3 linked regions of the Methylocaldum szegediense genome follow. The protein of the gene in region 1 interacts with the protein of each later gene in a pairwise test. Links are inferred from orthologs where the notes say so. Each region holds a gene or a part of one and is shown in the gene's direction. Other genes may lie near its edges.

Region 1 (10,008 bases):
TGTCTCACCCATCACAAATCCTTAAGAGCGAAAACGATATCGATCCCGAAGAAACTCGTGAGTGGCTGGAGGCCCTGCAGGCGGTCATCGAGACGGAAGGTATCGAACGGGCGCATTTCCTGATCGAAAGCCTGGTCGACCAGGCGCGCCGGGCGGGAGCGAATCTGCCTTATAAGGCGAATACGGCGTACATCAATACCATCCCGCCTCACATGGAGCCTCGCTTGCCGGGCGATGCCGGTTTAGAGCACCGCATACGCTCTTACATCCGTTGGAATGCGATGGCCATGGTGGTGCGTGCCAACCGCAAGTCCACCGAATACGGCGGGCACATCGCGACCTTCGCTTCGGCGGCGACGCTTTACGACGTGGGTTTCAATCACTTTTTTCGCGCCCCTAACAAGGACCATGGGGGAGACCTCATCTACTTCCAGGGACACGCCGCACCCGGTATTTACGCGCGTGCTTATCTCGAGGGGAGATTGACCGAAGAACAACTCGACAATTTCCGCGCCGAGATCGGCGGCAACGGTCTTTCGTCTTATCCGCACCCTTGGTTGATGCCGGACTTCTGGCAGTTCCCGACGGTGTCCATGGGCCTCGGGCCGCTCATGGCGATTTACCAGGCGCGCTTCATGAAATATCTGGAGGACCGGGGGATTTTGAAGACTGCGGGCCGTAAAGTCTGGTGTTTCTGCGGTGACGGAGAGATGGACGAACCGGAATCCATGGGCGCCATCGGATTGGCCGGTCGAGAAAAACTCGACAATCTCATCTTCGTCATTAACTGCAATCTGCAGCGCCTAGATGGGCCGGTACGGGGCGACGGCAAGATCATTCAGGAACTCGAGGCCGAATTCCGCGGCGCCGGATGGAACGTCATCAAAGTTATTTGGGGCTCCTATTGGGACCCGTTGCTGGCCAAAGACAAAGACGGGCTCTTGAAAAAACGCATGGAGGAAGCCGTGGATGGCGAGTATCAGGCGTACAAAGCGAAAGGCGGTGCCTATACTCGCGAGCATTTCTTCGGCAAGTATCCGGAGCTGAAGGAAATGGTGGCCAATTTGTCCGACGAGGACATCTGGCGCCTGAATCGCGGTGGACACGATCCGCACAAGGTTTATGCCGCTTATCACGCGGCGGTGAACCATACCGGCCAGCCAACGGTGATCCTCGCCAAGACGGTCAAGGGTTACGGCATGGGTAGCGCCGGCGAGGGGCTCATGACCACGCACCAGCAGAAAAAGATGGACGAGCAGGCGATCCGGGCATTCCGCGACCGTTTCAAGATTCCGATTCCCGATGACAAGCTGGCAGAGGTGCCGTACTACAAACCGCCGGAAGACAGTCCGGAATTGCGCTACATGCACGAGCGTCGAAAAGCTCTCGGCGGTTACCTGCCACAGCGCCGCCGCGACGCGCCGCTTTTGCAGGTACCGGACTTGGATGTTTTCGAATCTCTGCTGAAAAGCACGGAAGGTCGGGAAATGTCCACGACTATGGCGTTCGTGCGTTTGCTGACCCTGTTGCTGCGCGACAAGAAGCTGGGCAAGTACATCGTTCCCATCGTTCCGGACGAAGCCAGGACTTTCGGTATGGAGGGACTGTTCCGCCAGTACGGCATTTATTCATCCGTGGGACAGCTGTACGTCCCTGCGGACGCCGGTGGGGTGATGTATTACAAGGAGGATAAGTCGGGCCAGATCTTGGAGGAGGGCATTTGCGAGGCGGGTTCCATGTGCTCCTGGCTTGCGGCCGGAACGGCTCACACCAATCACAACATCCAGATGATCCCTTTCTACATCTACTACTCGATGTTCGGGTACCAGCGGGTGGGGGACTTCATGTGGGCCGCAGGCGACATGCAGGCACGCGGTTTCCTGATCGGCGGAACGGCAGGGCGTACGACTTTGGCGGGCGAAGGCTTGCAACACCAGGACGGACACAGCCATGTGAATATGTCGGCGATTCCCAACTGCGTGGCTTACGATCCGTGCTTCTCCTACGAGCTGGCCGTGATCATTCAGGACGGACTCCGGCGGATGTACCAGGAGGGCGAGAGCGTCTTCTATTACATCACGGTCATGAACGAGAATTATCCTCACCCGGAGATGCCGGCGGGTGTCCGAGAGGGGATCGTCAAGGGCATGTACAGATTGAAGGACGCTGGCAAATCGGCGCAAGCGCAACTACTGGCCAGCGGTACGATACTCCGCGAAGCCCTCGCCGCAGCGGAGTTGCTGGAACAAGACTTCGGCGTGAAAGCCAACGTCTGGAGTGTCACCAGCTTCACCGAGCTGCGCCGCGATGGATTGGACAAGCAGCGTTGGAATCTTTTGCACCCGGACCAGCCTCGTCGCATCAGTTACGTGGAGGAATGCCTGGCTGGAACCAAGGGGCCGATCATCGGCGCATCCGACTATATCAAACTTCTCGCCGATCAAATCCGGCCGTTCGTGCCGAGAGCCTATGAAGTGCTCGGTACCGACGGTTTCGGGCGCAGTGATCGGCGTTCCGAATTGCGGAGGTTTTTCGAGGTGGACCGGCATTACATCGCATATACCACACTGAAGGCTTTGGCCGATGAAGGAAGCGTGGCGATTTCAACCGTCAAGGAAGCCATGGCTAAGTACGGCATCGACCCGGAAAAGCCCAATCCAGTGAAGGTGTAAAGGCAACGCTATGGCAGTGTTGAAAGAAGTCGTCGTTCCCGACATTGGAGATTTCAAGAACGTCGAGATCATCGAGGTGCTGGTCAAACCCGGTGATGTGGTCAATGTCGAAGATTCCCTGATAACTCTAGAGAGCGACAAGGCGGCGATGGAAGTGCCGTCGCCTTTCGCGGGTGTGGTGAAGACCATGAAGGTCAATGTCGGTGATCGGGTGAGTCAGGGATCGCCGATATTGCAGTTGGAGGTCCAAGATCAAGCCGAGGCGAAGCCGGCCGAGGAGCCCGCGCCGGTCGTGGAGGCGAAACCCGAAAAGGTGGTAGCCGAAGAAGTGGAGGCTAAGCCTGTCGCCGAGCCGACGAAACCGGTTCCAGCGGAGCCCCAGTCAAAGCCCACGCCCTCGCCGGTTATTGCCGAACGAGCTCTGAAAGCCGCCGAAGAAGATCTTGCGCATCCGCCTCACGCGAGCCCATCGGTTCGGAAGTTCGCTCGCGAGTTGGGCGCTGATCTTAGAAAAATTAAAGGCACGGGGCCCAAAGGTCGCATCTTGAAAGAGGATGTTCAAGCGTTCGTAAAGGAGAGCTTGAAGCGGGCGGAGCAAGCATTGGCCGGTGGCGTTTTGGCGATGCCGCCCCAGCCGGAGATCGATTTCGCGCAGTTCGGGGTAATCGACCGCCTGCCATTGTCACGCATCAAGAGACTTTCCGGTCCGAACCTGCATCGCAGTTGGGTCAGCATTCCCCACGTCACGCAGCACGACGAAGCCGATATCACGGATCTCGAAGCGTTTCGTCAGTCGCTGAAGAGCGAGGCGGAAAAGCAGAACGTCAAACTGACCTTTCTGCCGTTCGTCATGAAGGCTGTGGTGGCAGCGCTCAAAGCCTTTCCGACGTTCAATTCTTCCCTCGCAGGTAATGGCGAAGAACTGATTCTCAAGAAGTATTATCACCTGGGCGTAGCCGTGGATACTCCGGAAGGCTTGGTCGTGCCTGTCGTGCGGGATGTCGATCAAAAAGGCATTTTCGACCTGGCTAGAGAGTTGGCCGAGCTCAGCGCTAAAGCTCGCGGCAAGAAGCTGCGCAGCAATGACCTCGAGGGTGCATCGTTCACCATTTCGAGCCTCGGCGGAATCGGAGGTACGGCCTTTACGCCTATCATCAACCCGCCTCAGGTTGCGATCCTCGGCTTGTCCCGAGCGCAAACCAAGCCGGTTTACCAGGACGGGCAGTTCGTCCCGCGCTTGATGTTGCCCTTGTCCTTGTCCTACGACCACCGTGTGATCGACGGCGCCGAAGCCGCACGCTTCACGGTTTATTTGGCCGGGCTGTTGGCGGAGTTGCGGCGGGTTCTCTTATAGAGACAAGCATGCTCTCCCGCAAACGGATTCGAAACGGGAGCGACGGACCGCTGACCAGCAATTTCCCTTAAACAGAAGGTAAACAATCGATGTCGGATACATCCAGTTTGCATGCCGAGGTAGTGGTTTTGGGCGGTGGGCCCGGTGGCTACACGGCCGCTTTTCGAGCCGCCGATTTGGGTAGACAGGTGGTTTTGGTCGAACGCTATCCAGTGCTCGGCGGTGTCTGCTTGAATGTCGGTTGTATTCCTTCAAAAGCATTACTGCATGCCGCCAAAATTATTCAAGAGGCGCAGGAAGCGTCGAATTTCGGATTGAATTTCGGTACGCCCAGCATCGACCTGGAGAAACTGCGTGAGTGGAAGGACAAGGTCGTGAAGACGCTCACGACCGGCCTTGCCGGGCTCGCCAAACAGCGCAAGGTCACCGTCGTAACCGGGGTGGGTAGATTTTCGTCGGATCGATCGCTGACAGTCGAAACAGCCGAAGGTCCGAGAACAATCAGTTTCGACCATGCGATCATTGCGGCCGGCTCGCAGCCGGTCCGGATTCCCGGCTTTCCCCATGACGATCCGCGGATGATGGATTCCACCGACGCCTTAGAGCTGGCCGAGGTGCCCAAGCGTCTTCTGATCATTGGCGGCGGGATTATCGGGCTCGAGATGGCAACGGTCTATCACGCGCTGGGCTCGAGGATCACAGTGGTCGAACTGATGGATCAGATCATTCCGGGCTGCGATGCGGATTTAGTCAAACCTTTATATCAGCGCATCAAGAAACAGTACGAAAACATCTTCCTGAAAACCAAAGTCACGCGCATCGAGGCGAAGTCGGAAGGATTGCAGGCCTATTTCGAAGGCGACGAAGGTGCGCCCGAATCCGACCTATTCGACCGGGTTCTGGTCGCGGTTGGCCGGAAGCCGAACGGTCATCTGATCGGTGCTGAAAATGCCGGCGTCAAGGTGGATGAGAAGGGCTTCATTCCGGTAGACGAGTGTCAGCGGACCAATGTGCCGCATATCTACGCGATCGGGGATATCGTGGGCAATCCGATGCTGGCGCACAAAGCGACGCATGAGGGCAAGGTAGCGGCTGAAGTCATCTCCGGAGAGCGGACGGCATTCCAGGCACTGACGATTCCCTCGGTCGCTTATACCGATCCGGAGGTGGCCTGGATGGGGCTAACGGAAACGCAGGCAAAAGCTCAAGGTATCGCTTACGACAAAGCCGCGTTTCCCTGGGCGGCGAGCGGTCGGGCACTGGGCATCGATCGCAAGGAGGGCATGACCAAGATTCTCTGCGATAAAGAGACTAGACGCATTCTGGGGGCAGGCATCGTCGGCCCGAACGCGGGGGAGCTGATCAGTGAGGCCGTTCTGGCTTTGGAAATGGGGGCCGATGTGGAGGACGTCGCCTTGACGATTCACCCGCATCCGACCTTGTCGGAGACTTTCGCCTTCGCCGCCGAGATGCTGGACGGCAGTATTACCGACCTTTACATTAGAAAATAGGCGGAATCAACGCGAGAAGAGACTACCGGCAGGCGCTCGTCTGCCGGCAGAGCTTTTCAGTCGGGTGACTGTGAATCGGGTTGCGGTTCGAGGCGAGCGGGTCTTTCGCTTTTGTTTCCGCCGTTCCATGGCGCCACTTTGAATAACAGCAGCATGCCCGGCAGGGTGAGCGCAAAGCACAACCAGTAAAAGCGCTCCCAGCCTAGCGCTTCGATATGAAGCAGCGAAACATTCCCCACTTTGATGTCCCCACCTTCGACTAGAAAGCCGGTAAAGGCATTGGCCAGCGTTCGCGGAGTGGCGGCGAGGCTGGTAAATAGCGCAAACTGGGTGGCAGTGTACGCTGGATTGGTCGTAGTGGCGATATAGGCAACGAAAGCGGCCGTGCCCAATCCAACACCGAAGGCCTCGGCGCCGATAACCGCAGCCAATCCGGCTATCGTGTGGCCGGCCGTGGCAAGCCAGACGAAGCCGAGAATCACCAGGGCTTGTAACACGCCGAATATCCATAGGGACCGATGAATCCCCAGGGAAATCATCCAAATGCCGCCGAGAATGCCGCCCGCGACGTTCGGCCAGAGCCCGGCATGCTTGGCGACCACGCCGATTTCCGTCTTACTGTAGCCCATATCTAAGTAAAAAGGTGTAGCCAGGGCTGTCGCCATGCTGTCGCCGAGCTTGTAGAAAAATATGAACGCCAGCACGGTCAATGCGCCGCTCCAGCCTTTTCGCTGAACGAATTCACGAAAAGGATCGACCACGGCTTGACGCAGAGTCGACGGTGTCTGGCTGGAAAATTCTGGTTCGCTGCCGATGATTGTGAGGAGTAGCCCTGGGAGCATGAACAGCGCCGTGATCAAGTAGACGGTATCCCAGGACAAATAGTCGGCAAGAATGAGTGACAGAGATCCCGGCACGAGTCCGGCGATTTTGTACGCGTTCACGTGGATGACGTTGCCGAGTCCCTGTTCCTCGTCCTTCAGGATTTCGCGTCGAAACGCGTCTATGGCGATGTCCTGAGTTGCCGAGAACAAAGCTACGGCCACCGCCAGCCAACGAATGGTCGCGATGTCCGGTATCGGTGTCAGCCAGCCGAACGCCGGAATGGAGAGCAAGAGCGCGATTTGCGTCACGAGCATCCAAGTTCGGCGCCGTCCCATCGGCAAGCCGTACCGGTCGCACAGAGGCGCCCACAGGAATTTCCAGATATAAGGAAATTGAACCAAGGCCAGAAGCCCGATTTCTTTGAGATCGACACCACCATCGCGTAGCCAGGCTGAAATCAGGCTGATCAGCACGAAAAGCGGCAACCCGGAGGAGAACCCCGTGAGGACGCAGATCAGCATCCTCCGGTTGAATACCGCTTCACGCCAGGAAAGGGTAGTCATAGTCGATGGTGAGTGGCGCATGGTCCGAAAAACGCTCTTCCTTGTAAATGTATGCCGCTAGAATTCTGTCCCTGAGAGAAGGGCTGGTCACCTGGTAGTCGATACGCCAGCCCACGTTCTTGGCCCAGGCCTGACCGCGATTCGACCACCAAGTATATTGCTCCGGCTCCTGATTGACGACACGAAAAGCATCGACCCAGCCATCCTGCTCGAACACGATATCCAGCCAGGCACGTTCCTCAGGCAGAAATCCGGAATTCTTCTGGTTGGAGCGCCAATTCTTGAGGTCGATCGGTTTGTGGGCGATGTTCCAGTCGCCACAAAAAATGTAAGTCCGCCCCGATTGTGCACACTCGCGAAGGTATGGCAGAAACCGGTTCATGAAGTCGAACTTCACCGCTTGACGCTCCTCGCTGGACGAACCGGACGGCAAGTAAAGGGAAACGACGCTCAGGGAGCCGAATCTCGCTTCGAGGTAACGCCCTTCAGCGTCCAAGTCAGGCCAGCCGAGGCCTTGAACGATTTCGTCCGGCTCGCGGCGGCTATACAACGCAACCCCACTGTAGCCTTTCTTGACGGCGTCCAGGTAGTAGCACCGATAGCCTTTGGGCCAATATATCGGATCTTCCAGTTGGTGTGTCTGAACCTTGGTTTCCTGAAGGCAGACGATGTCGGCGTTTTGTTTGTCCATCCAGTGGAAGAAGCCTTTGCGCGCCGCTGACCGCACGCCATTCGCGTTGAAGGAGATTATACGCATTATGGTTTATATCTCAGATGGGCATAAGACCGCGGAAAGCTACTCGAAACATCGGGCATACCGTTCGATGAGGAGGGTCGGTGTCAGCCCAAAGCGGGAAGATTCGAGTTGCAGACGTTGCGGTAAAAGGTCGTTTTAAGTAAGATGAAAAATTTGTCGTCCCTTTGTAGTTCTGATTTGTTGGAGAGTACCTAATCATGAAGCCGGATATTCATCCCGAATATAAAGCCATTACCGTCCAGTGCAGTTGCGGCAACACGTTCGAAACCAAGTCGACGTTAGGTAGGGATTTGCACATCGAAGTGTGTTCCGCCTGCCATCCATTCTATACGGGCAAGCAGAAGATCGTCGACACCGCCGGTCGAGTCGACAAGTTCCGGCGGAAATATGGACGGGGTTGATTTTCGGGCCCCATCCAAACCGCTCGAAACCGCTTGGCCACGTCGATTAAATGACAATAAGCAAGGACCGGCCCTCGCGGTTTAACATCGCCCGTTTGGGAATGGAAGCGAAATCGGCTGGACGGGAGGGTTCGGTCTGCTCGCACTATTCGCTTATGTACCAAGCCGAAGCTTGGACGGTGAGCTGCCGTTAATCAATTTTTCGACATCGTGCAGCGAGCCGCCGGGTACAGCCTTTTCCTTCCGGTTGATCCGTTGCCCTTTTAATTCCGGCGGCAGTACAGCCAGTTCAACGCGGACGCCGTCGACATAAAAGTCCAGTGCCGGACAAGTCACGCCTCGCCGATGCCCTAGATTGAACGAAAAGGATCGTTCCCTGAACGGGATGCCGACCTCGATCAGTTTCTTGATGATCTCTTCCGGGGTTTCGGGATACACATACAAAACAATAGGGCTGTACTTGCTGGCACTGCCGTCCAAGACAGCGCCGACCAAGCGCGGCGAAAATTCTTCCAAGAAACGCATGGCCTCCAATGCGAGCCTTCGCAGTCGGGTAATGTGTTGTGGCTGCGTATCCGCCCGGTAGAGTCGAAGATATTCTTCTAGCGCCTGGTCGATTTCCTCGTTACGGGGAAGGCTGCGCGAGTTCGTTATCCCAAGACGGGCCGCAGCCTTATTTTTTGCCGGAAGATAATCATTTATACCTTCCTCTGCGATGATTCGTGCGGCCTCGTAGGCGATCAATCGTCGGGCTCTGTCTTTTGCGGACATGGCGGAGGTCAAAATAGCGATTCGATCGGTTTGTCGGTCGTGACGCTCGGGACTGTTGGCTCCAGTGGTCGCGGTTGTTCCTCGTCTGCGATAGACTCTGATGGAGGAGGCGCGCTCACGCGCGGCGCGGCGTAGTAGCGGGGCACTCTCCCAGAAGGAAAGACCTCAAACACTGCATTGGGGCTCCCGGGCAAGGCTAGCATCCCGGTGCTCGGATCCATGCGAGCGATTGTCAGTCCGCTTGGAAGTGGGAAAGTTTGCTCGGGTACGTCTTTGAGTGCTTCTCGCATGAAGTGGATCCACATGGGAAGTGCGGCTTTGCCCCCGGTTTCGCCTTTCCCTAAGGATTTTGAGGAATCGAATCCAATCCAGGCGACGGCGGTCAGGGAAGGAACGTAACCGTTGAACCACGCGTCCTTGTAATCATTTGTCGTACCGGTTTTGCCGGCGACATCATTGCGCCCCAGTTCCATAGCGCGGACCGCGGTTCCGGTTCGCACCACATCTTGCAGCATAGAATTCATCATGTAGTGGACCTGAGCCGACAGTATGCGGGGTGCAAAGTTCGTCTGGTGATCATCGGCGTCACTGCAATTTGCGCAAGCGATTTGCGGAGTGGCTTGAAAGACCATGCCACCCGCTTCGGTTTCTATGCGTTCGATGAAATAGGGCTCGACGCGAAAACCGCCGTTAGCGAAAACCGCGTAGGCCTGTGCCATTCGAAGAGGCGTCGCGGTGCCGCTGCCCAGGGCTAGCGGAAGGGATCGCGGCAGTTCTTCGGGTTGGAAACCGAAGCGCCGCGCCATATCGATCGCTTTCGTAAGGCCGATGCTCTGAAGTAGGCGGATGGACACGAGGTTCCGAGATTTGGCCAAGGCTACCCGAAGCCGCGTGGGGCCATAAAATCGACCCGAGTAATTCTGCGGACGCCAAAATCCGCCTTCCTGCGAGGGGTCGGAAAAAACGACCGGCGCGTCATTGACTACGCTCGCCGGAGTATATCCTTGGGCCAAGGCCGCCGAGTAAAGTACGGGCTTAAAACCGGAACCCGGTTGTCTTTGAGCTTGGGTTGCTCTGTTGAATTTGCTGATCGCGAAATCATATCCGCCCGCCAGCGCGACCACGGCGCCGCTGGTCGGATCCAAGGCGACCAA
Region 2 (10,157 bases), 150 kb from region 1 along the record:
GTCATAGAAGGCGAAATCGCTCTGGAGTAGGTACCCGCGGCGATACGCGTGGTCGCCACTGAACCGCAGGGTTCAGCCGCCGGTGGCGTTCATGTGGCGAAAAATGACGGGCTGAGCCTTGATGTCGAAATGATGCCGCTCGGGCTTGATCGACATCGATTCGACGATCGCGTGTTTCAGCTTTGGCATATCGCCGGGATTGGCGCGCAAAACCCGTTTTAGGTCGATTGAGTGTTCGTTGCCCAAACAGAGCAGCAATCGCCCTTCTGCCGTCACTCTAACGCGATTGCAGCTTGCGCAGAAATTGTGGCTGTGCGGGGAAATGAACCCCACACGGGTATTGGTACCGGACACCCGATAATATCGGGAAGGTCCGCCTGTCGTTTCCGGAGTGGGCAGCAAGGTAAACCGCTGGTCGAGATCGCGCTTGATCTCATCGCTAGAATAATATTCGCTGGCACGATCATGCCCCTCGACCAGACCTAAGGGCATTTCCTCTATGAAACTGATGTCGATACCCTTGGCGATCGCATAGGCAACCAAATCACCCACTTCGTCGTGATTGCGGTTCTTGAGTACGACGGAATTGATCTTGAGTCTCTCAAAACCCACATCCAGGGCGGCATCGATGCCTCGCAGCACTTTGGCGCAGTCACCTACGCGGGTCATTTCCCGGAATCGATCGGGCTTCAACGAATCGAGACTGACATTGATGCGCTTGACTCCGGCCGACTTCAGCAGAGGAGCGGTCTTTTCCAGTTGCGAGCCGTTGGTAGTTAAGACCAGCTCTCTCAACCCCCGCAACTTTCCGATTTCATGCAAGAGATCGATCGCACCCTTGCGGACCAGCGGCTCTCCGCCCGTGATCCTGATCTTTTCCACGCCGAGCTCCACGAATGCCTTAGCGACGGTGAGGATTTCCTCGAGCGTCAGGATCTGGGCACGCGGCAGAAAGACCGTGTCTTCGTTCATGCAATAAAGGCAGCGGAAGTCGCAGCGGTCGGTGATGGAAATACGAACATAACTGACGCGCCGCCCGAAACGGTCAATCAATTGCGTGGATAAAGCCGCCATAACCTTAGTTCTAATCGGATCAGCTCGAGGAACTTATGATTTTTGCACGAAACCGTCCTATAGCCAAGTAATTTACTCAGGATTTATCCAGGCTCCTCCTCCCGAAGGCCAGTGTCAAGCGGTTTCCAGAATTCTTCGAGCGCTCGTCGCCCAGCGAATCGATTCCAGGTAAACCCGGGCTGGCACACCCGGTTCGAACCCGCAGCCGTGGATTTGACCCGATTCGGCACGTTCGAACGCGATTACAGCGCGGAGAATCTCCCCGATCGGACCACTGCCGCGCAGCAGCGCTTCATTGATGCTGTCGTCGAGATTCAGGTGTCGCAAGATGTTCCCGATAGGAACATCCATGATCGCGTCCAGCAACGAAAACAGCCCCGCGATGTAATACCGCTCGGTATCGGGCCGTTTCAGCTGTTCCGCCAATAGCTCACAGGCGCGCGCCCGCACCATTGCCGTGATCAGCAATTCACGCGGCCGATAGTCGACGGAATTGACCAGGATTACGGACGCCCAATTCTTGACCCGTTGCAAGCCTAGGAAAGTCACCGCCCGCCGGATCGAATCAACACGTTTCGTAACGCCGAAAAATGCAGAATTGACCAAGCGGAGAAGCTTATAACTTAAGGTCAGGTCACGCGTAATGATCGCCTCGGCGTCGGCGATTTCAGCATTCGGATCGTGGAGCCGACCCAGCAATTCGAGCACGGCCAGGCGATTTCCCGGTATGTCGCTGCTGTGTATCGGTCTGGGGCGTTCGAAGAACACACCTTCGTAGTAATCGAAACCCAGCTTGCAAAAACGATCGTACTGGTCCGGTGTCTCCACATCGCGCACCAGAAGGCGCAGTGCCCGACCGGGATTCGCCGTCCAACGCGCCTTGAAATCGTTCAGCCTGCGGGCATCCAGAGAGCAAATCGACGCGAAACCGGCCGTGTGCCGAAGCTCCGCTAGATCGCAGGACGGATTGTGGAGCGCGATGGTAAACCCCTCCTCCGCCAGCCTGGCCACTGCTTGCTGGGCCGTGTTGTCATTCAGGACGTCTCCCGATACCGCCACAACCATCTGAGATTTCGGCCATGCCAATCGTTCGCACACGCTCAGAAAAGCAAATGGAACTCGAAGCATGGCGCGGCCGTCACCGACCAGATCTTTCAAGTCCACTGTCTGACCCGCCTGCCGCACTGTCTCGGCCCATTGGTCTTCGCTGTCCTTGGTTCCGGTGCTGAGTGCTTCGCCGCTGCAAACGCTGAGCTCATAGCCAAAAACATCAAAAGTGCCCGTGTAAATGGGCACACGACCAATCAACCCGTCAAACATTGCTATCCCCCGCCTTGTTTCGACCGACAACAAAACATGCACAAGAGGCTAGCACAAGAATCATTCACGTACCGGCGCTTTCACGCGACCTACCCGTCGCTGCCATTCCCCAGAAAGGCTAAAATCGCCGGACCGTCGCTCACTCAGCCTGCATCAGAATAAACTGGCGTAGACTTAAGTCTTGAGAAGTAACCGGACCCCAAAGACCGATTGTGGCATCGGGCGGGAAGCGGCAAGTCCGGCGCGGGCCCGCTCGTCTGACTACCGAAACTCGGATGATTTTCCCAGCTTTATCGGAGATAAAACTCGGCTCAAAATTGTCTTTAATATACGCGTCCCACAGCCTGACCAAATGGACTGAACGTGTCACGGTAGGCAAAAACCATCATCGAAAATCTTAAAACACGGGACGGACACACGAGACCATCGAATGAATAAACTCTTACAACTTCTCAGAGAAGCATCGGCTTTTAGCGAGGACAATATCGGTTTTCTCGAGGATCTCTACGAGAAATTCCTGCGGGATCCCGAGTCTGTCGATGAAAGCTGGCGCGAACAGTTCCGGTCGATCCAATACGAATTGGCAAAGGCGGAGCCCTACGCCGAAAAGGTCATCGGGAAATCCGAAGCAGAAGACTTGCTGCGCAAGCAATCCGCGGTCGACCGGCTGATTTGCCAATACCGCACCCGCGGCCACCAGGCGGCCGACAACAATCCGTTGAAGCTGTCGCCCCCGCCGGGCCTGAGAGATTTAGATCCGGCCTATTACGGTCTGGGCGAAGAGGAATTGGACCGACTGTTCTACATCGACATTCTACGAAGTTCGGAACGGCTGCCTTTGCGCGAAATCCTGTCGATGCTCCGGGAGACCTATTGCGGCCCGGTCGGTGCCGAGTACATGCACATCGTCGACAGCGATATCAAACAATGGATTCAAAAGCGGTTGGAAAGCACACGTGCACGCGGAAACTTCGATGCCGACGAAAAGCGATGGATCCTGAGGCTTCTTACCGCCGCCGAAGGAATCGAAAAATACCTGCACCGCAAATACGTGGGACAGAAGCGATTTTCGCTCGAAGGGGCGGAAACTCTGATCCCGCTGTTAGATGAACTGATCCAACGGGCCGGCGAAAAAGGTTCCAAGGAAATCGTGATGGGCATGGCCCACCGCGGCCGCCTGAACGTACTCATCAACATCCTAGGAAAAAAACCCAGCTCGCTGTTTCAGGAATTCGAGGGGATCTATCCGAACTCGCCCCCGTATGCCAGTGCAGGCGACGTGAAATATCACATGGGCTTCTCGTCGGACATCGAAACCCCGGGCGGCACGGTGCATCTTGCTCTCGCCTTCAACCCCTCACACCTCGAAATCATCGATCCGGTGGTGGAAGGCTCGGTACGCGCGCGCCAGGATAGGCGCCAGCACGAAGACGGCGAGAAGGCGGTGCTTCCGGTGCTGATCCACGGCGATGCCGCGTTCGCGGGGCAAGGCGTCGTCATGGAGACGCTCAATATGTCCGAAACCCGAGCATATACGACGGGCGGAACCATACATATCGTCATCAACAATCAGATCGGCTTCACTACCAGCAATCCGTTCGATGCCCGATCTACGCTGTACTGCACCGATGTCGCTAACATGATCCAGGCCCCGGTGTTCCACGTAAACGGCGACGATCCAGAAGCGGTGCTCTACGTCACACGGCTCGCGCTCGATTATCGGATGAAATTCAAGCGGGACGTGGTGATCGACCTGATCTGTTACCGGCGCCACGGCCATAACGAGGCGGACGAACCGGCTGTCACCCAACCTTTGATGTACCGTTTCATCCGTAACCATCCGACGGTACGGAAGCTGTACGCCGATCGCCTGATTGCCGAAGGGGTGGTGACTCCAGATGAAGTCCAACGCATGGAAGAGGATTACCAGAACGGCCTTAAGAAAGACGAAACCTTCCTGCGGCCGGTCGTTCACGACGCCATGAATTATGCCAAGACCCGCTGGAATCATTATATCGGCACCGAGTGGACCCAGCCCTGCGAGACGGGTATAGACCCGAAAAGGATTCAAGATCTCTCCCAGCGTCTGATCGAAATCCCGCCGGGGTTCGCCCTTCATCCACGCGCGGCCGCGATCATGGAGAGCCGGCGAAAAATGGCAGCGGGGGAGATCCCGCTGGACTGGGGTTATGCCGAAACCTTGGCCTATGCCTCATTGTTGACGGAAGGGTACAGCGTACGTTTGACTGGCCAGGACGTGGGGCGCGGCACGTTTTTCCATCGTCACGCGATCTTGTACGATCAAAATACTGGTGATACCTACATTCCACTTCAGAACCTCAGCAGCACACAGGCTCGTTTTTACATCTACGACTCTCTGCTGTCCGAGGAAGGCGTACTCGGGTTCGAATACGGCTACAGCAGTTCCGAGCCCGAAACCTTGGTCATTTGGGAAGCCCAGTTCGGCGACTTCGCTAACAATGCCCAAGTCGTGATCGATCAGTTCATCACATCCGGCGAAACCAAATGGGGAAGGCTCAGCGGACTGACCATGTTTCTGCCTCATGGCTACGAAGGCCAAGGCCCCGAACATTCGTCAGCCCGGATCGAGCGCTATCTGCAACTGTGCGCCGAGCAGAACATTCAAGTCTGCGTACCGACAACGCCGGCCCAAATCTTTCATCTCTTGCGCCGGCAGATGCTTAGGCACTATCGCAAGCCGCTGATCATCATGACACCCAAGAGTTTGTTGCGGCACAAGCTGGCAACTTCTCGGCTGGACGAATTATCAACCGGCAGTTTCCGAAACATCATCGGCGAGATCGATGCCCATGACCCCGCTAAGATCACACGCGTCGTTCTCTGCACCGGCAAAGTGTTCTATGACCTCTTGGAAACGCGGCGTAAGGAAGGTCTCCATCATGTCGCGATTATCCGTATCGAGCAGCTCTATCCCTTCCCTTACGACACTTTTATGCAAGAGCTGGCAGCCTATCCGCAAATGAAGGAATTGATCTGGTGTCAGGAAGAACCGGAAAATCAGGGCGCCTGGCACCAGATCAAGCACCGCTTCCTGAGTCTTCTGGAAAAGGACATCATCCTCAGCTATGCTGGGCGTCCAATGTCGGCGGCCCCTGCAGTGGGCCAATTCCACCGGCATTTGGAACAGCAAAAGAAAGTCGTCGAAGACGCATTGTTTGGAACCGTGCCCCGTCAAGAGCCTTTAGGAATCGTTCATGCGCATCGAAGTCACCGTGCCTAACCTGCCCGAGTCCGTTACCGACGCGACCCTGCTCGACTGGCATAAGAAGCCAGGCGACACGGTGCAGAAGGACGAGACACTCGTCGACTTGGAAACCGAGAAGGTCATCCTCGAAGTACCCGTGCCGGATAATGGCGTATTGCAGGAAGTTCACCACGCCAAAGGGGACGTGGTTGCAAGCGGCGACCTCCTCGCAGTGATCGAAACCGAGGTCCGTCCCGCGGTCGCCGAGACCGCAGCGCCTCCGAAAAAGCCGGAACCAGCGGCCGTACCCGAAGCGGCTCCCAGGCCCGCGACGTTTGCCCAACCCATGGGCCCCTCAGTACGCCGGCTGATCCTGGAACACAACCTCGACCCGACACAGATCAAAGGCACGGGACGGGAGGGCCGTCTGACCAAGCAAGACGTCCTGGATTATCTGGAATCCCGAAAACGCAAAGCCCTCGAAGAAACCGCGCCAGCACCGAAACCGGAACCGGAACCGGCAGCAAAGGAGAAACCGTCGGCCCCTGCGCCAGAAGGTCGGGGCGAACGGCGTGTGCCCATGAGCAGGCTCCGTGCCCGTATTGCCGAGCGCATGATCGAGGCGCAGCATACGACTGCGACGCTGACCACCTTCAACGAAGTCAATATGCAGAAGATCTTCGACCTGCGGAACGAGCACCGAGCTCGCTTCGAGCAGCGGTATAAGATCAAGCTTGGCCTCATGTCCTTTTTCGTCAAAGCGGTGGTAGAGGGACTCAGACGCTTTCCGATCATCAATGCTTCAGTCGACGGAAACGATATCGTTTACCACGATTATTACGACATCGGTATTGCGGTATCGACCGATCGTGGACTGGTGGTGCCAATCCTACGTGACGCCGACCGTCTCGATTTCGCCGAGATCGAAAAGGCCATCGTCGATTTTTCGCAGAGGGCTCGAGACGGCAAACTCAGTTTCGAAGAACTGAGCGGCGGTACCTTCACCATCACCAACGGCGGTATATTCGGCTCCATGCTCTCGACCCCCATCCTCAATCCGCCGCAGAGTGCCATTCTCGGCATGCATGCCATCAAGGAGCGACCTGTGGTGGAAAACGGGCAGATTGTGATCAGGCCAATGATTTATCTAGCCCTTTCCTATGATCATCGCATCATTGACGGCCGCGAAGCGGTGACTTTTCTGTTCACCTTGAAGGAACTGCTGGAAGACCCGGTCAGATTGTTTCTCAAGATCTGACGCGGAAGCCTCGCCGCAACCGTCTGCGCCCAGGCTTTCAAAAACCACGAGAGAGTGGGTTTGGTCACACCCAAGAGGCGCCTGGACAGGCTGCCCCCGACCATCGTGCTCCGTCCGGCCTGCTCTTCGCTGTGACGATTGGTCGTACAACGGCAATCGAACCCAAAACTCGCTACCTCGATGTTTGCCGTGGCTGGCGACCGAAATTCTGCCACCGTGCATCTCCACCAGGCTTTTTACAAGCGCCAGGCCGACGCCAAGGCCACTGTGCCCGTCGTGCAGCGGCCGTTCAAATTGCACGAACGGCTCGAAGATATGCTCCAGCGCATCCGGCTCGATTCCGATTCCATTGTCTTGCACTTTGATCGAAACCTCCCGTTCCCTCCGTCTCACCGCCAATTCAATCCGACCGCCTACCGGCGTAAATTTCGCGGCATTCATCAACAAGTTCGCGATAATTTGCGAGAGTCGGGCCGGATCGCCCCAGAGATAAAGCGATTGATCGGTCCCGCTGAGCACCAACTCCTGTTGATTCTTGTCGATAACCGGCCGACAGAGTTCGATAGCATGAGCGACGATCGACGCCATATCAGTCATTTCAAAATTCAGATTCAGCTTGCCTCTAGCAACCCGCGATATATCCAGGAGGTCGTTGATCAGTCGGGTCAGATATCTGACCTGACGTTCGATACTCTCGGTGGCGGACGCGATCAGTTCCGGCCGTTCGGAACCGCGGCGCTTCAAGAGCTGTGCCGATGTCAAGATCGGCGCTAGCGGATTGCGAAGCTCGTGAGCCAGGAGCGCGATGAATTCGTCCTTTCTACGGCCTGCTTCGCGCAAGGCTTCTTCAGCTTCTATGACTTGACTCAAACTTTCCTCGGCACGTTTTCGATCAGTAACGTTGGCAAGAACACCGACCAAACAGCGGCCGCCTTCCCGGCAATTAAGCACTCGCAATGCGCACGCTTCGACCCAATTCCACTGTCCGTCCGGCATGACGATGCGGAACTCCCGGCGCCAGCTCTCGACCGGCCGCTCTCCGGCCTCGGAAACGTCGAACGAATTTCCCTCGGTAATGTTCTGCACCCAGCCCAAAAATTGCTGCTCGAAATCGATCGCCGAGTGAATGTTCGCCGGATCCAACCATGTCATTCGGCCGCTCGCCAAATCGCGCTCCCAGATCGCCATTCGCCCCGCTTCAAGGGCAAGTTGCAGACGAGTCTCGTTCTCTCGCGAGGCGTTCTCGCCGGATTCAATTTGCCGCGTGACGTCCTTCACGACAACATTTACGCCGGTTACGAAGCCATCTTCTTCCTTTATGGGCAAAAAACTCGCTAGGAAGGCCGACTCCGTTTGAGCACCGCTTCTCTCCATGCCGGGGATCTCTTTTTCCAGGATCGGCTGTCCCAATACGATCACGCGCTGCAGCAGCGGATAGAGCGCCTCTCCGAGCTCCGGAACCGCTTCAAGCATGCTCTTTCCGATACCCACTTCGACAGGACACCCGACTATCTCAGCAAAGCGCCGATTGATGCGAACGAAACGGAGTTCTCGATCAAGAAAGCAGAGACCGACGGGGGCAGCGGCATAGATGTTTTCGATTTCGGCAATGTGCGATTTGACGGTACGTTGGCTTCGTACGAGCGATTCCTCCAACTTCTGCCGATGGACGGTTTCTTGCTCCAGCATGAGCTGATGGCGCGAGGCTTCCCGCGCCTCGAACCTGGATAGCCGATACCTTCGACCGATCCAGATCAGCAACAAGCTCTCGGCGATAAAAAAAACAAACCGAACCCGCTGATCCACGTCCGGAAATTGTTGCCGGAGATCGAAAGCCGACTCTCCCGGCAGCAAATGGGCAGCCGCCACGGCGAGGAGCATGGCAAATAAGCCGATGCCCAGTCCGCCTAGCAACGCGCCAATCAAGACCGGAATCAGCAACAAAAAACTTACCGGCACCGGGCTGCTCAGCGCCGGCACGGCGGCAATCAAACCCAGAACAACGGAGAGTGAAGCCACGACCGCGAGATTTGGCTTGAGAACGTCGAATGGATCCCTGTGATTCAAGGCATCGTTGGATTTAATGAAGTTGGACACGACTAACCTCCGTTCCTATATCCCCGAACAACGCCTCCCAAGTGCCGAGCATGTTCATCCACCCCAATCCTGGGTTGGGCGTGAAGCGAGATCTCCTCGTTGTTTGTAGCCGATGAGGACTCAATAATCCGTTATCGCCGCCGTACTATTCGCACCGCGATGATCTACGGTTTGTACCGCGAAGATGAGACCGACTCCCCCGGTCACGCCGAGTTCTGTTGGACTCCGGTTCTATGAAAGACTCGAACACTCTGTCGCCGTAGAGTAGCCACCGAACGGAGATTGGAATGCACGTACTCTTACGTATCTTCCGGACTAGGCTATACGGCTTGCCGGCGGCAGAGCGCGAGCGGACAGAATGATATTTTGCCGATTAGCGAATCCCCATCTGTATGGCGAGCGCCACGAGATCGGCGAGCGATTGGACGCCTAGCTTCTCCATGATTCGGGCGCGGTGAATTTCAGCAGTACGGTGACTGATGCCCAATGCTTTGCCGACCTGTTTAGCCGAGTAGCCTCGAGCCAGAAACACCAAGATTTCCTTTTCACGAGGCGTGAGGCTGGAGTAAAGAGCATCGAGTTCGTGCTGACGCGATTTCTCTTCGAAACGCTGATAACTGAGAGCTAGCGCGTTTCTTATCGCCGGTATCAAGACATCGGCATCCACGGGTTTTTCGAGAAAATCCACGGCCCCGCCCTTGAAAGCGGCGGTCGACTTAGGCACGTCACCAAATCCCGTCAGAAAGATGATAGGAAGATTGTAGCCTCTCTCGGTCAGGACCTGCTGCAGATCCAACCCGGAAATCTGAGGGAGATGAATATCGAGGATCAGGCATCCTTGTTGTTCCGGCTTGACCGCAGCCAAGAAATCCGGTCCGGACAAATAGGTTTCGACCACAAAGCCCTCAGCCCTCAACAATGCTGCCAAGGCATCGCATACATCGGGGTCGTCATCGACGATGAAAACTGTTAGTCCATTAACAGCCATATCTAACGCCTTTTCGATTAGTATGGTTTCGAGGGTACGCGGTCGGTATTTTCCATGAAGGTCATGCATTTGTATATACGAATATGCCGCCAAACCAGCCCGACATTTACTGGTAAACAAGGTATCGTATCGCCTGAAATACGGCTCTGTAAACTATTAGGCTTAAAGCTTTTTTGATCACCGACCATAGCTTA
Region 3 (10,066 bases), 400 kb from region 1 along the record:
AGGCGCTCCATAAGTCCTCGTCCCAGATCTCGAACTTATTGCCTTGACCGATCAGCGCCACACGCTTTTCCAGCCCGGCGAACTTTCGCAAAGGCTCCGGAACCAGGAAGCGTCCCTGGCCATCCATCTCGCACTCGGTAGCATGGCCGATCAGCAAACGCTGCAGCCGCTTGGCTTGCCTATTCAGGGAAGGAAGCTTCACCAGCTTACGTTCGATTTCTTCAAACTCGGGAAGCGGGTAGAGCATGAGGCATTTATCCAAACCGACGGTAACCACCAACTGGCCATCACAAGTTTCATGCAGTTCCGCCCGATAACGGGTGGGCATGGTCAATCGACCCTTTTCGTCGAGATTGATCGAGCTAACGCCTCGAAACAAGAAATCCCCCTACTTCCATCGGGATCCATTTTTTTCCACTTCTTACCACTTGAATGGAATATAGAAATCATCCGCTATCAAGTCAAGCGAGATCCCGATTATTTTTTCGAGGTGATGACGTACTTAAGACAAGCTCCGGCAGAGCTGCTTCGACAGGATTCTTTCTTTTTTAAACCAATAACTTAAGACAATACCCCAGCAGAGCCCCGCGAGCGCAGCGAGGAGTGTGCGTCAACCGCAAGCCACATCGTGGGTACCGCAAAGCCGGGAAGTCGGATAACGGTCATTTCACGAGCCGAAACTGCTAGCCGCCTAGCAGCTCACACTCGTTCAACTGCTGGAAAAGTGCAGTGTCCGGAAATAGGACGCTTGTCGCGGAAAAGGGCGTTCACCCCTATCGATCGGTCAAGAGCAGCCAAAAGGAATGAAGTCGATACCGAAAGCCGCTATGACCAAAGACGAGACGATTCGGAGGGCAAAAGCTTTTTCCGGGAAAAAACCGGTCGGCGGCTCCCCCGGAAAAAGCTACAAAAACCTATCATGAAAACGTCAGATCTCATCACCACGGTCCCAAAAGGAACCTTATGACGGTGACCTATTTAACCGCTTTTCTTAAAAAAACCTACATCGTCTTTGTCGGCTTTTGCGTAATTGCTGACGCAGAACCCAACCGAGAAAGCAATGGAAGCTACAAGCAGACCAGTTAGCAACAATTCAACCCAAGTCATCGCAATCATCTGAACCTCCCTTCGGACGTTAACCGACTCATGATCGCTTACAGCCTCATCTTATCTAACAACTTATTGTTTACAATTATCCATATAATATAAATATTGTTTCTTTATAGGAAACTTTTTGCAAGAACCGACCCAAGTGGACGATTGCGTTGGTGGCTCTATTCTTTGCGACGAAGGAGGCTCTGGAGAGGACAGCGGCAAAGCCGAAAAAGGGGTTAGCTTGACAGATAAAAAGTTTGAGGCGACGGGTACTCGGCGCCTCCCTGCGCCATGTTGGATTGAAACCGACAGAATCCGTTCCAAGAAATGCGATCTAATGATTGGTCTGAGGCCCGGTGGAACCGGATTGCTCTTCTCCTGGTTCCACTGTACTCCGGCCAAGCCCGGAATAAACTGGGCACCAACGGAGATGGGCAGATCCCAGTAAAAGACCGCCGATAATCAACAGCGGGATGTTGGCCAGAAATACCGAAAGCAGCGCCAGTGCGGCGCCGACGCCGTAGCGAATTTTTTGATCCTTGAGCCCAACATTAAGCTCGCGTTTAGTCATTTTTTTTATATCGAAACTCATCGCTAACCTCCTCTCTCAGAAAGAGATTGCGATTGTGCAAGCTTCATATCGTTCACGCAAGCCGATTAGAATAGCATCATGGACATTACCCCTATCATCGGTCCTCTAAATCCTGCGCAGCGGGAGGCGGTCACGTCACCTACCCCAGCTCTCTTGGTATTGGCCGGCGCCGGAAGCGGCAAAACCCGCGTGCTTGTACACCGCATTGCCTGGCTCATGCAAATGGAGGGTATTTCACCGCACGGAATTTTGGCGGTTACCTTTACCAACAAAGCCGCGAGCGAAATGCGAGGTCGCATTGAACAGCTTCTGAATATCTCCGCCCAGGGCCTATGGGTCGGCACCTTTCACGGTCTCGCACACCGCCTATTGCGGCGTCATGCCAAGGAAGCAGGACTACCCGACGCTTTTCAGATCCTTGATTCCGACGATCAGCATCGGCTCATTCGCCGCGTGCTCAAGAGCCTTGATCTGGACGAAGCGCGCTGGCCGCCCCGTCAAGTGCAATGGTTCATCAATGCGCACAAAGAAGAAGGCCGCAGGGCCCGCCATCTCCCGGAATCGTACGATCCATACCAAAAGCAGATGCAACGCATCTATCTCGCCTACGAGGAAACCTGCGAACGATCCGGGCTAGTGGATTTTGCCGAATTGCTGCTGCGCGCCCACGAATTTCTCCGCGACACGCCGGAGGTGCTGGAGCATTATCAGCGCCGCTTTCACCACGTACTGGTAGATGAATTCCAGGACACCAACCGGATTCAGTATGCATGGCTGCGACTCTTGACCCAGGAACGCGAAAACTTGTTCGTCGTGGGCGACGACGATCAGTCCATCTACAGTTGGCGCGGAGCCAAAGTGGAAAATCTCCACCGCTTTCAGAAAGACTATCCTAGCCACCGGCTCATCCGGCTAGAACAGAATTACCGTTCCACCAGCAACATCTTGAACGCGGCGAACGCTCTGATCGCAAACAACGAGGGTAGACTCGGAAAGACCTTATGGACCGAGGGCGGCATCGGGGAGCCGATCTCCGTATACGCCGCTTTCAACGAACAGGACGAGGCTTATTTCGTCGCCGAGCGGATCAAACAGTGGGCTCAGGAGGGCAATGCCCGTCGAGACGCCGCTATTCTTTACCGTTCCAACGCACAGTCCCGACAGTTCGAAGAAAAATTTCTGGCCATGGGGATACCGTACCGGGTCTACGGCGGACTTCGCTTCTTCGAACGTGCGGAAATCAAAGACGCGCTCGCCTATCTCCGCCTGATCGCCAACCGCCACGACGATCCATCTTTCGAGCGCGTCGTCAATACGCCCGTACGTGGAATTGGCGCCAAGACAATCGACTTGATCCGCGACGTTGCCCGCGCCGAGCGCTGCTCCCTCTGGCAGGCGGCCGAAGCTTTGTGCCGCGACTCTGCGTTGCCGGCCCGAGCTCGAACGCCACTGACCGGCTTTCTGCAGCTGATCGAAGCCATGGCCCGGGACACGGCGGAACATACGCTTTGGGAACAGGTGCAACATGTGGTTTTGGCTTCCGGTCTCCGCGCCCATTATGAAAAGGAGAAAGGCGAGCAAGCCGAAGCGCGAATCGAGAACCTGGACGAGCTGATCAACGCCGCACGCCAGTTCGAATACGAACCGCAACTGGACATGGAACTGTCGAAACTCGACCAGTTTCTATCCCATGCTGCACTGGAGGCCGGAGAGAATCAAAGCGACGAGTTCGAGGACTGCGTGCAGCTCATGACCCTACACGCGGCCAAAGGGCTGGAATTCGACCTGGTATTCATTGTCGGACTCGAGGAAGGACTGTTTCCTAGCCTGCAGTCCTTGGAAGAGCCCGGGCGCCTGGAAGAAGAACGCCGCCTCTGCTATGTGGGCATCACCCGTGCGAAGCGCAAGCTTTTTCTTACCTACGCGGAGACCCGCCGCCTCTACGGCAAAGAAACCTATCCCCGCCCTTCCCGGTTCCTGCGGGAAATTCCGTCCGAGTATCTTCAAGAGGTACGCATGCGCGGAAGCATCGGACGGCCGATGATGTCCTCGCACGTTTCATCAGGCGTGAGCGAGCGTGCCAGCGTCTATAAACTCGGACAGCGCGTCCGGCACGCGAAATTCGGCGAGGGCGTAATTCTTCAGTATGAGGGAGAAGGCAACCAAGCCAGGGTTCAGGTGAACTTCGCCGAGGCTGGCACTAAATGGCTAATGCTTGCCTACGCCAATTTACAGCCGGCTTAAAAAAGACCGTATCGACACGAGCCTCACGATTGATCAGGCACTTTTCTTCTCTTCCATCATCCGCTCCAGAATGGGGCGGAAAATGATTTCCATGGCGAGTCCCATCTTGCCACCCGGCACGACAATTGAGTTGTAGCGGGACATAAATGAATCTTTGATCATCGCCAAAAGGTTCTGGAAATCCACGTTGAACTTGCGCGGATTTTTGAACCGGATGATCACGAGGCTCTCGTCCGGCGAGGGAATGTCGCGGGCGATGAACGGATTTGAGGTATCGACCAGAGGCACCCTCTGAAAATTGATGTCCGTTTGGGAGAATTGAGGCGTGATGACCTTCACATAATCGTACATGCGGCGGAGGATCGTATCGGTGACATCCTCGGGCTTATAGCCGCGCTCTGCGGTATCCCTGTGGATTTTTTGTATCCATTCTAGATTGACGATGGGAACGACACCGACCAAGAGATCCGCGTATCGTGGAATATCCACGAACTCGTTTTTCACCGCGCCGTGCAAACCCTCGTAAAACAGCAAATCCGTTCCCTCAGGAATATCGATCCACGGCGTGAAGGTCCCCGGTTTGTAGCCTCCGAGACGCTGACCTTCCTCTTCGTTATGGATGTAATAACGGCGCTTTCCAGTGCCGGTCTCGCTGTACTGCCGGAACAAATACTCTAGCTCCTTGAGCAGGTTCGCCTCTATCGAGAAATGACTGAAGTGCCGTCCTTCCGCTTGCGCTTTGGCGATCAGTGCGCGCATCTCCTCCCGGTCGTAGCGATGAAAACTGTCACCCTCGACCACCGCCGGGTTGATATTCAGGCGGAAAAATAAACGCTCGAATGCCTGCTTGACGGTAGTCGTACCCGCACCGGACGAACCGGTGACTGCTATGACAGGATGTTTCTTGGACATGAGATACCTCCTCCTTAATTCGTTATTTTAACCGCACAAGCGTAACCGCGAACCGCAAAACACGTCGAAATTCTTGGCGGATCGCGTTGCCGCGAAGCTAAAAACGCCGAAAAACCGCCACGAAGACGTGGCACCAGGCAAAACGAGGTCGATCGGCAATCTCGGTGCCAATGGCTCCCTGGAAAAGCCTAAGTAAATTATGGTATCCGAAACTACGATGGAACTTCTCACGCCTAGCCCTGAATCGGCCATTGCACTACTACTTGCTCGCGATCAAAGTCAAGGCCAGCTTCAGTTCGAGGATATTGCATAAGAAGAAGCATTGAGTCCATACTTTCAAAATAAATATTTTTTATATTCGCATGTCGATCCAAGAGCATGAATATTACGCTTCGGCAATTAAAGGTCTTCGAAAGGGTGGCTCGCTGCTTGAGCTTCACCCGAGCAGCGGAAGAACTTTATCTAACCCAGCCCGCTGTTTCGATGCAAATCAAACAATTCGAAGATGCCGTCGGTTTACCCTTATTTGAGCGGTTGGGAAAGAAAATTTACCTGACCCGAGCTGGGGAGGAGTTGTATCGGCTGAGTCGAACGATCTCCTTGCAATTAGAGGAAGCGGAACAGCTGATCGAAGAATTGAAAGGCACGGAAGGTGGACACTTGGCGGTGTCTGTCGCCAGTACCGTCCATTATTTTGCAATTCGCCTTCTTGCCGATTTCTGCCGGCGCTATCCGAAGGTAAAAGTCCGTTTTAAGGTCACCAACCGTAAAGGGTTGCTGCAGCAACTGGACGATAACGAGGCTGATATTGTGCTCATGGGACAACCACCGGAAGATCAAGACTTGGTGGCGGAAGCGTTTATGGTCAATCCGTTGGTCATGGTCGCCGCCGCCAATCATCCCTTGGCTGGGAAAAAAAGCATACCCTTAAGCGAACTCAGCCAGGAGACCTTTCTTATGCGGGAAAAAGGTTCCGGCACCCGCGATGCCGTCGAGCGCTTCCTGGCGGAAAAAGGCGTGCAGATTTCGGCCAGCATGGAAATGAACACAAATAGCGCCATCAAACAAGGCGTCGAAGAAGGTCTCGGCCTAGGCATCGTATCGATACATACTGTAGAGCGCGAACTGGAAGACGGACGGATCGTCGTTTTGGATGTCGAATCGTTTCCGATCATGCGCCAATGGTACATCGTGCATCGGGCCGGCAAGCGTCTGTCGGCCGTGGCAAGAGAGTTCGAGGCATTCGTCCGAACCGAAGCCGAGCGCTTTGTTAAAAGTGATATCATCAAGGCTGCCTTGGTCGGCAAGCAGTCTTCTCCGGCTTTACCGACTCAGCTCACGAGTCAACCGGACGTTATCGATTAGGCGAGCTTTACCCAGCCAAGCTGCGGCCAGAATAACGAGACAAGAATCCTCCGGTCCTGCTGGCGCCAGATCGGTTTCGCGGCGGACGCTGAAATAATCGGGGCGAAATCCGGCCGCTTGCAAGGTCTCGATCTGCTGCCGTTCGATACGCTCAAAATCCAGTTCTCCACGACGGATGGCCTCAGCTGCGCGGCACAGACAGCGATATAGGAGAGCCGCCTGCTCCTTCTGCTCAGTCGTGAGATACGTATTTCGAGAACTCAGCGCCAAGCCGCTGGCCTCTCTAACGGTCGGGACAGCGTGAATTCGCACGGGAAAATCGAGATCCGCCGCCATGCGCCGAATGATCAACAACTGCTGGTAGTCCTTCTCGCCGAACAGCGCGACATCTGGCTGCACCAGGTTAAAAAGCTTACAGACGATGGTGGCGACGCCCCGGAAATGCCCCGGTCTGAAACGTCCGCAGAGCTCATCCGATAATACCGGCACCTCGACGAACGTCGTCGCACCCAAACCCGCCGGATACAGTTCGCCTGCCGAAGGCATGAACAAGAGATCGGTCGCAACGCCGCGAAGCTTTTCCGCATCTGCTGCGGGCGTACGCGGATAGGCATCGAAGTCCTCGCCCGGAGAGAATTGTGTTGGATTGACGAAAACGCTCACCACCACGCGATCGGCGAGTCGCTTTGCTTCACGAACCAGATGCAAATGCCCTTCATGCAGGTTTCCCATCGTCGGCACGAAAGCCACCGAAAGTTCTTTCAAACGCCACCCCCGAACGGTTTCACGCAGAGCAGCGACAGAGTCGATAATCAGCATGCTGAGCTTTGAATTTTCCGCTGCAAAACCTCTAGAAACTGTGTTCCGAGGTCGGGAACCGACCCGCTCTCACATCCTCCACATAAGCGCGGATAGCCGACGGAATATCTTCTACGCCTTGAAGAAAGTTTCGAGAAAACCTAGGCCGCTTACCCGGCGTAATCCCGAGCATGTCGTATAACACGAGAATCTGACCGCTGCAGTCCGGACCAGCCCCTATGCCGATCGTTGGAATATCGAGAGCCGCGGTAATCTCGGCGGCCAAGGTCGCCGGCACACATTCGAGCACCAAAAGGCTGGCACCGGCTTCCTGAAGAACAATGGCATCCTGAAGGATCGCTTGCGCGGCTTTCTCGTCCTTTCCCTGTACCAGATAGCCGCCGACCTGATGGACCGATTGGGGCAGCAATCCCAAATGCCCGCACACCGGGATACTCTGTTCGACCAGGGCACGAACGGTCTCCGCCCGTTTTTGCCCCCCCTCGAGCTTAACCATATGCGCTCCGGCCCGGATCAGACGAGCGGCACTATCGATCGCCTGCGCTGGCCCGGAATAACTGGCAAACGGCATATCCACCGCCAATATCGCGCGGCGGACGCCGCGCGCCGCACACCGGGTATGGTAAACCATGTCGCTCAGGGTCACCGGCAGTGTCGTCGGCTGGCCTTGCACAACCATCCCTAAGGAATCGCCGACCAATACAAGATCGACCCCGGCCTCGTCCAGAATCCTGGCAAAACTGGCATCGTATGCGGTAAGCGCGACGATTTTCTTATCATTCGCCTTCATTTCCGCCAGGTCCGGAATCGTCAAAGCCTTGAGCGCGTCAGGCATGCTCAATCACCTTCAATCCTCGTTGCGGACATTTGCTAACCAGATCGGCCAGCGGTCCCCGGCCGGGAATATCGAGGTCCGGCGCGATCTCCGCGAGCGGATAGAGCACGAATTCGCGGTCCGCGATCCCCGGATGAGGTACGGTCAACACATCGCTCACTATGGTTTCGTCGCCGTACAGCAAGAGATCCAAATCCAGCGTACGAGGTCCCCAGCGCTCACCCGTGCGTACCCGTCCGTAGGAGGTTTCTATGATCTGGAGTTCGCGCAACAATGCCAGGGGTGCTAATGTTGTCTCGACCGCCATCACGGCATTGACATAGTCGGGTTGATCGGCAGGCCCCATCGGCGTACTGCGGTATAGGCTTGAAAAAGCCAATTCCCGAACATCTGCAATCCGACTCACGGCCGACCGCGCCGACTCGATGGTCATCACGGGGTCACCCAAATTGGCCCCTAGACCAATATAGGCCACCACTTTGCTGAGCCGCTTTGAACAATCAGACGGACACATTGGCGGGAGGTTCAGTACGAACCCTGCGTTTGCGTGACCGCGACCGGCCAGAGCGACGCCGACCCGGACTCGTCATGGCCTTGCGTTCGGCTTCGTCCGCCTGTTGGAATCGAGTCCACCACTGAGCGAGCGAAGGCTCGGCTTCGCCCGTCTCCGCCCGGATTAACAGAAAATCATACGCAGCACGGAAACGAGGGTGACTCAGCAAGCGGAACGGCCTTGAACCGAGAATCCGCTCAAACCGCGGCTGCAGCGCCCATACCTCGCGTGCTGGCTGGCTGACGGTCCGCGGCATAGCGGTATGCCGGACTTGAGCTCCGATCACCTCGCCTGCGGCTTCTTGGTAAGCCATAATATCGTTTTCACCTGCGTCGACTCGGGCTTGGGCCCTCGACCGCACAGGCTCCCACAGTAAAGCCGCGAACAGAAAATACGGCGCCACCGGTTTGCCTTCCTGAATTCTCTGGTCGGTACGCTCCAGGGCTTTCGCCAAAAAGGTCAGAGGAAAACCCTGCTGCTCCTTGGCCAGACATGTCTCCGTCTCTGGAAACAGCACCGCAAACAACCCGAATTGCCGGAGCTGTTCGAAAGTCTGTACGGCGTATCCGGATAAGAACAGCTTCAGAACTTCTTCGTAAAGACGGGCTGGTGGGATTTCTCGCAGCAAATGGGAGAGCCGTCTGATCGGTTCGGCGCAACTGGGATGAATGGTGAAACCAAGTTTGACCGAGAAACGTATCGCTCGAAGCATCCTCACCGGATCTTCCCGATACCGCTGTTCCGGATCACCGATCAGTCTCAGCACACCGGCCTTGTGGTCCTCCATGCCGCCGACGTAATCAACTACAGAAAAGTCGGCGATGTTGTAATACAACGCGTTGACCGTAAAATCTCGGCGGAAAGCGTCTTCTTCGATGGTTCCGTAGACGTTGTCCCTCAAAATGCGGCCGTTCTCTATGACGCGCCCCTCAGAGCTATCCTCACCTGCTAGTCCTCGAAAGGTGGCCACTTCAATAATTTCATCCCCGAAGTGCACATGCGCGAGGCGAAAGCGCCGCCCGATCAAACGGCAATTACGAAAGATCGTCCTAATCTCTTCGGGATGTGCGCTGGTGACGACGTCGAAATCCTTCGGCTCGCGCCCCAAAAGTAAGTCGCGCACGCAACCGCCGACCAAATACGCCTGATGCCCCGATTTCTTTAGGCGATACAGCACCTTTAGTGCGTTACCGCTGATCATCGAGCGGGAAATCATGTGTTCGGATCGCGGATAAATCCTGGCACTCACCGCTGCCTCCGGCTTAGGCCGCGGCAATTTGAACAACCTTTTGACGAAGTTGAGGATTAGCAGAGGAGTATCTTTCGCTGTTAGACCAGAAAGAACTCGGAATGTTACCTTAGGCGGCGAACACACTCAATGCGCCCGGCGCCCGATCCGTTTTTGCAAGGCAGGGACAACGATGACACGGATTTGTTGGCAAAGTGGGGATTCAAACACGTAAAATTGATTCTAAGAACTTTAGGTACGCTCGCACGGGATTTTTCAAGGAGCCGAGGTCATGTTCGAGAACTGGTTTGCTCACATGAATGCTTACATCCTGTCCCATCCGCATTGGATTGCGAAACTGGATTTTTTGTTGCGTGTAAAGTGCGGCCTGCTGACAGCATTGATGGGAGTTTTTGTATACCT

What was found.
Region 2: the proteins of lpdA (region 1) and odhB interact in binary tests that used the Escherichia coli proteins (3 or more experiments, as listed by UniProt). The link is inferred for Methylocaldum szegediense from one-to-one orthologs.
Region 3: the proteins of lpdA (region 1) and uvrD interact in binary tests that used the Escherichia coli proteins (3 or more experiments, as listed by UniProt). The link is inferred for Methylocaldum szegediense from one-to-one orthologs.

The regions. Positions count from the first base shown.
Region 1 is NZ_OX458333.1:3,694,492-3,704,499, forward strand. The notes cover bases 3,476-6,326. They hold lpdA (dihydrolipoyl dehydrogenase), read left to right. Parts: upstream 3,476-4,115; coding sequence 4,116-5,537; downstream 5,538-6,326. Other genes in these bases: aceF (dihydrolipoyllysine-residue acetyltransferase), read left to right, coding at 3,476-4,026; QEN43_RS16010 (AmpG family muropeptide MFS transporter), read right to left, coding at 5,594-6,326. In the rest of the region: aceE (pyruvate dehydrogenase (acetyl-transferring), homodimeric type), read left to right, coding at 1-2,672; more of aceF, read left to right, coding at 2,683-3,475; more of QEN43_RS16010, read right to left, coding at 6,327-6,925; QEN43_RS16015 (exodeoxyribonuclease III), read right to left, coding at 6,903-7,682; rpmE (50S ribosomal protein L31), read left to right, coding at 7,880-8,083; QEN43_RS16025 (hypothetical protein), read right to left, coding at 8,237-8,854; QEN43_RS16030 (penicillin-binding protein 1A), read right to left, coding at 8,863-10,008. UniProt on the Escherichia coli protein: Lipoamide dehydrogenase is a component of the glycine cleavage system as well as of the alpha-ketoacid dehydrogenase complexes.
Region 2 is NZ_OX458333.1:3,549,314-3,559,470, reverse strand. The notes cover bases 4,755-7,754. They hold odhB (2-oxoglutarate dehydrogenase complex dihydrolipoyllysine-residue succinyltransferase), read left to right. Parts: upstream 4,755-5,630; coding sequence 5,631-6,878; downstream 6,879-7,754. Other genes in these bases: QEN43_RS15365 (sensor histidine kinase), read right to left, coding at 6,768-7,754; QEN43_RS15375 (2-oxoglutarate dehydrogenase E1 component), read left to right, coding at 4,755-5,656. Also shown: QEN43_RS15390 (DUF6494 family protein), read left to right, coding at 1-30; GTP 3',8-cyclase MoaA, read right to left, coding at 73-1,074; QEN43_RS15380 (EAL and HDOD domain-containing protein), read right to left, coding at 1,189-2,394; more of QEN43_RS15375, read left to right, coding at 2,825-4,754; more of QEN43_RS15365, read right to left, coding at 7,755-8,975; QEN43_RS15360 (response regulator transcription factor), read right to left, coding at 9,349-9,963. UniProt on the Escherichia coli protein: E2 component of the 2-oxoglutarate dehydrogenase (OGDH) complex which catalyzes the second step in the conversion of 2-oxoglutarate to succinyl-CoA and CO(2).
Region 3 is NZ_OX458333.1:4,091,035-4,101,100, reverse strand. What follows is about bases 1,440-4,348. They hold uvrD (DNA helicase II), read left to right. Parts: upstream 1,440-1,765; coding sequence 1,766-3,931; downstream 3,932-4,348. Other genes in these bases: QEN43_RS17785 (phosphoribulokinase), read right to left, coding at 3,965-4,348; QEN43_RS17795 (YgaP family membrane protein), read right to left, coding at 1,440-1,687. Outside these bases: division/cell wall cluster transcriptional repressor MraZ, read right to left, coding at 1-379; QEN43_RS17800 (hypothetical protein), read right to left, coding at 979-1,116; more of QEN43_RS17795, read right to left, coding at 1,430-1,439; more of QEN43_RS17785, read right to left, coding at 4,349-4,843; QEN43_RS17780 (LysR family transcriptional regulator), read left to right, coding at 5,222-6,208; panC (pantoate--beta-alanine ligase), read right to left, coding at 6,167-7,027; panB (3-methyl-2-oxobutanoate hydroxymethyltransferase), read right to left, coding at 7,059-7,862; folK (2-amino-4-hydroxy-6-hydroxymethyldihydropteridine diphosphokinase), read right to left, coding at 7,855-8,376; polynucleotide adenylyltransferase PcnB, read right to left, coding at 8,363-9,664; QEN43_RS17755 (hypothetical protein), read left to right, coding at 9,936-10,066. UniProt on the Escherichia coli protein: A helicase with DNA-dependent ATPase activity. Unwinds DNA duplexes with 3'-5' polarity. Translocates on single-stranded DNA with 3'-5' polarity. Initiates unwinding more efficiently from a nicked substrate than double-stranded DNA.